Regions from separate parts of the Streptomyces marincola genome, predicted to be linked through region 2. Evidence: riboswitches for the same ligand, from Rfam matches in the RefSeq annotation. Region 2 holds a riboswitch; the other holds the start of a gene.
What was found. A riboswitch is a leader RNA that binds a small molecule or an ion and turns the genes downstream of it on or off. The one in region 2 is predicted to bind S-adenosylmethionine.
Positions count from the first base shown of each region.

Region 1: linked by a shared signal. The riboswitch ahead of thrC (threonine synthase) and the one ahead of LC193_RS02860 (aminotransferase class V-fold PLP-dependent enzyme) in region 2 are both predicted to bind S-adenosylmethionine.

Region 1 is NZ_CP084541.1:2,982,228-2,984,609, forward strand. Features, by position in the region: gene thrC (threonine synthase) at 1-718, opposite strand, end outside; SAM riboswitch class I at 735-874, opposite strand; gene LC193_RS12695 (glucosyl-3-phosphoglycerate synthase) at 1,100-2,065, shown strand; gene LC193_RS12700 (alpha,alpha-trehalose-phosphate synthase (UDP-forming)) at 2,272-2,382, shown strand, end outside.
Region 2 is NZ_CP084541.1:686,689-689,070, reverse strand. Features, by position in the region: gene LC193_RS02860 (aminotransferase class V-fold PLP-dependent enzyme) at 1-1,250, opposite strand, end outside; SAM riboswitch class IV at 1,268-1,387, opposite strand; gene LC193_RS02855 (hypothetical protein) at 1,578-1,913, shown strand; gene LC193_RS02850 (alpha/beta fold hydrolase) at 1,967-2,382, opposite strand, start outside.

The DNA.
Region 1 (2,382 bases), 2.3 Mb from region 2:
CCTCGCCCGCCGGGTCGCCGATCAGTTCGCTACAGAAACGGTTCACCTCGTCGTAGGTGCCCTCGATCCCGACGACGTCCCCGCCGTAGACGGAGGCCATCACGACCTTGCCCTGCTCCAGGTCGTGCGGGATGAAGACGCACGAGCGCAGCCCGGCGCGGGCGGCGGCGGCGCCCACGGCGCCGGCCAGGTTGCCCGTCGAGGAGCAGGAGAGCGTGGTGAAGCCGAAGGCGCGGGCGGCCTCGACGGCGTTCGCGACGACCCGGTCCTTGAAGGAGTGCGTCGGGTTCCCCGAGTCGTCCTTGAGGTACAGGCCGCCGGTGACGCCCAGCTCGGCGGCGAGCCGGTCGGCCTTGATCAGCTGGGTCCAGCCCGGGTTCAGGTTGGGCTTGTCCGCGACGTCGGCGGGCACCGGCAGCAGCGGCGCGTAGCGCCAGATGCTCGCGGGGCCGGACTCGATCCGGCGGCGGAGCGCCTCGGGGTCGCCGAGCGGCAGGTCGTAGGCGATCTCCAGGGGTCCGAAACAGGACGTACAGGCGAACGCCGGGGTGAGCGGGAAGCGCTCCCCGCACTCGCGGCAGGAGAGCGCGGCGGCGGGGCCGAGATCGACGGCGGGGGCGCCGTTCTCGGCTGCGGGGGTGTGGTCGCGGGGTGCGGTGTCGGTCGCGTGGCTGCCGGTGGCGCTGTGTGCGGGACCGGATGCTGTCGGCACGGACATGGGTACGAGGCCCTTCTCCTCATCTTCCCCGCGACGTATCTCGCCGCGGGACGGAATTGGCACCTTCCCCACCGGTGACCTCGTGTACGTCACGAGACCGGCGGAAGGGTTGCCGGGGCTTCTACGGGCCGTTCCCTCTGCCCCTCTGGATGAGCGGTGTGCAGTTGTCGGCATCAGGGTCCCGATATGCGGAGGACACCTGCGCTGTCCGAGACTGTAACGGACGTCCCCGACAATGGCCCGGGCCGTCCGATCCGCGAGACACGCGGGAGACCACGAGAAAGCTCAAGAAACCTGCCCCAGCGGGTTCGGACCCCGCCAGTAAGGGGCAGATACGGCCATACAGGTTAAATGTGGCCGAACGCGACAGGAGCGACATTCGTGCTGGAAGAGGCAGAGGAGTGGCTGGCCCGCCGGTCCTGGGACGCCGCTGACCGCTCACCGGCGCAGCTGTTGCACGCGAAGCGGGCAGCAGGCGCGGCGGGGAGTGTCAGCGTGGTACTCCCCGCACTGAACGAGGAAGCGACCGTCGGGACGATCGTCGAGACGCTGCGGCGCGACCTGATGGACGACCTGCCACTGATCGACGAGCTGATGGTGGTGGACTCGGGGTCCACCGACCGGACCTCGGAGGTCGCCGCGGCGGCCGGGGCCAAGGTCGTGCACCGCGACGAGATACTCCCGCGCGTCCCGGCCGTCCCCGGCAAGGGCGAGGTGCTGTGGCGGTCCCTGCTGGCCACGAGCGGCGAGATCGTCTGTTTCGTCGACGCGGACCTGCGGGACTTCGACTCGCGGTTCGTCTCCGGCATCCTCGGGCCGCTGCTCACCGAGCCCGGCGTCCAGATGGTCAAGGCGATGTACGACCGCCCGCTCGGCGACAACCCCTCGGGCGCCCGCGAGGGCGGTCGCGTCACCGAACTGGTCGCCCGCCCCCTGCTCAACCTGCACTGGCCCCTGCTGGCCGGCGTGGTCCAGCCGCTCGGCGGCGAGTACGCGGCGCGGCGCTCGCTGCTTGAGCAGCTGCCGTTCCCCGTCGGGTACGGCGTGGAGCTGGGCATGCTCATCGACACGCTGAACCTGGCGGGCCTCGACGCCCTCGGCCAGGTCGACGTGGGCGTGCGCAAGCACCGGCACCAGGACGGCCAGGCGCTCGGCCGCATGGCCACGGCCATCATGCGCACCGCGCAGAGCCGCCTGCCGGGCACGGTGATGCCGATCCGCCTCGGCCTGACGCAGTTCGAACGCACCGACGAGGGCGGTTTCCGGGCCCTGACTCACCCGATCAACGCAGAGGAGCGCCCCCCGATGGCCACCATCCCCGAATACGCGGCGCGGCGGGCCGCGTAGCCCCCCGAGCGACCCGGTTCCGCCCGCCGCACCGCGCCGCGGCGGGCGGCGGGCACTGGGGCCGGTGTGACGGGACGCACGTTTGGAAGACGGAGTGAATGGCTAGACAAACGCGCGTGACTCACAACGAGCACGACACGCACGGAACGCACGACACGGCCCCGCGGGACGGCTCCCCCGGCGGGCCCGGGGCGGCGGGCCAGGTCCTGGTCGCATCCAACCGCGGCCCGGTCAGCTACGCCCTCGGCGCGGACGGCTCGCTCACCGCCAAGCGCGGCGGCGGCGGCCTGGTGTCCGGGCTCAGCGCGCTCGAACCC
Region 2 (2,382 bases):
CGCACCGCCTGCGACGGCCCCCCGCAGCCGTCGGGCCCGGCGTTCCCGGCCGTCCCGTCCTCGCCCGCCTCGCCGAGCAGCAGCCGCGCCAGCGGCTGCGCGCAGAACAGCCCCGCGCGCACCCCGATGCCGTAACGCTCCGACAGCGCCCGCGCGAACGCCGCGCCGTCCCACCCCGCCACGGTGAACGACAGCACCGCGACCCGTGGCGCGTCCGGCCCGAACAGCGAGAGCTCCCGCACCGCGGGCACCCCGGCCAGGCCCTCGCGCAGCACCCCGAGCAGCCGCTCCTCGTGCCCGGCCAGCGCCTCGTACCCGGCCCCCGCCAGGGCGCCGCACGCGGAGGCCACGGCGCGGACGCCGATCACGTTGGGCGAGCCGGCCTCGTGCCGCGCCGCGCCCCGCGCCCACTCCACCTCGACGCCGCCCGCCGTGCCGCGCGCGACCACCCGGGTCGCGCCGCCGCCCGCGAGGTACGGTTCCGCCTCGTCCAGCCAGTCGGCGCGCCCGGCCAGCACCCCGGTGCCGAACGGCGCGTACAGCTTGTGCCCGGAGAACGCCACCCAGTCGACGCCCAGGGCGGCGACGTCCACCGGGCGGTGGGGCACGAGCTGCGCCGCGTCCAGCACGACGCGCGCCCCGTGCCGGTGCGCCACGGCCGCGAGTTCACGCACCGGCCACAGCTCCCCGGTCACGTTCGACGCCCCGGTGACGCACAGCAGTTTCGGCACCCCCGCGGGGGCCGAGGCCAACGCATCCCCGGCCGTGCGCACCGCCGCGTCCGGCGAGCGCGGCGCGGCCAGGAACGTGACCTGGTGGCGGCGCCACGGCAGCAGCGCCGCGTGGTGCTCCGTCTCGAACACGAACACCCGCGTGCCGGCGGGCAGCGCGGCGGCCAGCAGGTTCAGCGAGTCGGTCGTGGACCGGGTGAACACCACCCGGTCCGCCGCGCGGCAGCCGAGGAACGCGGCCACCTCGGCCCGGCTGCGTTCGAACAGGTCCGTGGCGCGCTGCGACAGGTGTCCCGCGCCCCGGTGCACGCTGGCGTACAGCGGCGCGAACTCCGCCACGTCCGCCCAGACCGAGCGCAGGGCGGGGGCGCTCGCCGCGTAGTCGAGCGCCGCGTACTCCACCTCTCCGCCGGTGGTCAGCGGGACCCGCACGCCCTCGCCGAGCACGGGCAGGACCGGGCCGACGGGTCCCGGCGGCCCGGAGCACAGCGAGGAACGACCGGAGGACACAGTGGTCATGGCGCAACAGCTCCCACAATCCGCGCTTGCCGCGGACCTTGCTGCCCGCGGCCCGGTCATCACCCGGGAGCACCCCGCCACGGAAGGAGGGTTGCCGGACAGCGGACCGGGGTCCATGCGTGCTGTCACTCGTGACCTTGCGGGTGATTGTGCCACACGGCCGTGCCGCGCGCCTCACTCGGTCGTGCGACATGAACCACACGAACGAAGTACCCGCCGCATGGCGGCTGTTGGCCCGGGTAGCGAGGGCGGTGATCAGTGGCGCCGATGGGAGCGCCACGCCGCAGCCGCTGCCCCGGGGCAGCGCTGTCCACCCGAGAGGACACCATGCGTATTCGACACGTCGCGGGCGCCCTGGCCGCCGCCGCCCTCATCGCCGTCACGGGGCCCGGCGGCACCGCGCAGGCACAGACCGGGGAGTTGAGGTTCCACACGGTCGGCGGCAACCAGGGCACGGTCGACCTGCCGGAGCCCTACCTGTGCTACCCGCTCGGCGACCCGGAGGAGCCCGCGATCGGCGGCTTCAACGCGACGGTGTTCACCGCCCGCCTGTACGGCGACGGCTCCTGCACCTACGCGCTGCCGCGTGACATCCAGTCGGGCAAGGGCTTCGAGACCCAGGGCGCGGGCAGCGTCAAGTTCTTCCCGTCCAGGGCGGCCTGAAGCCCGTCCGGGCCGCCCCCCGCCGCGGGGGGCGGTCCGGCGCGCCGCCCGGATCACCTGGCGGCGCAGGCCAGTTCGCCCACGGGGCGCCCGGAGAAGAAGTCGTCGAGCAGCCGGACGAACTCAAGCGGGCGCTCCAGCCACATCAGGTGGCCCGCGTCCGGCACCGTCATGAACACGGCGTCCGGCAGCATGTCGGCCACCCGCTGCCCCGTCTCGGGCGGTGTGCACAGGTCGAGTTCGCCCGCGAGCACCAGCGTCGGCACGTGGTGCCCACCGGAGCGCAGCCGCGGATGGGCGAGCACCCGCGCCGAGTTCTCCGCGTACCGGGCGGCGGCCTCGGCCGTCAGCCCGCCGAACTGCGCGCGCAGCATCTCCGTGAGCGCGTCGTTGCGCCCGTCCGCGACGCCCGCGCGGGTCCGCGGAGCCAGCAGCGACACCATCACCTCGGTGAACTCCACCGTCCTGC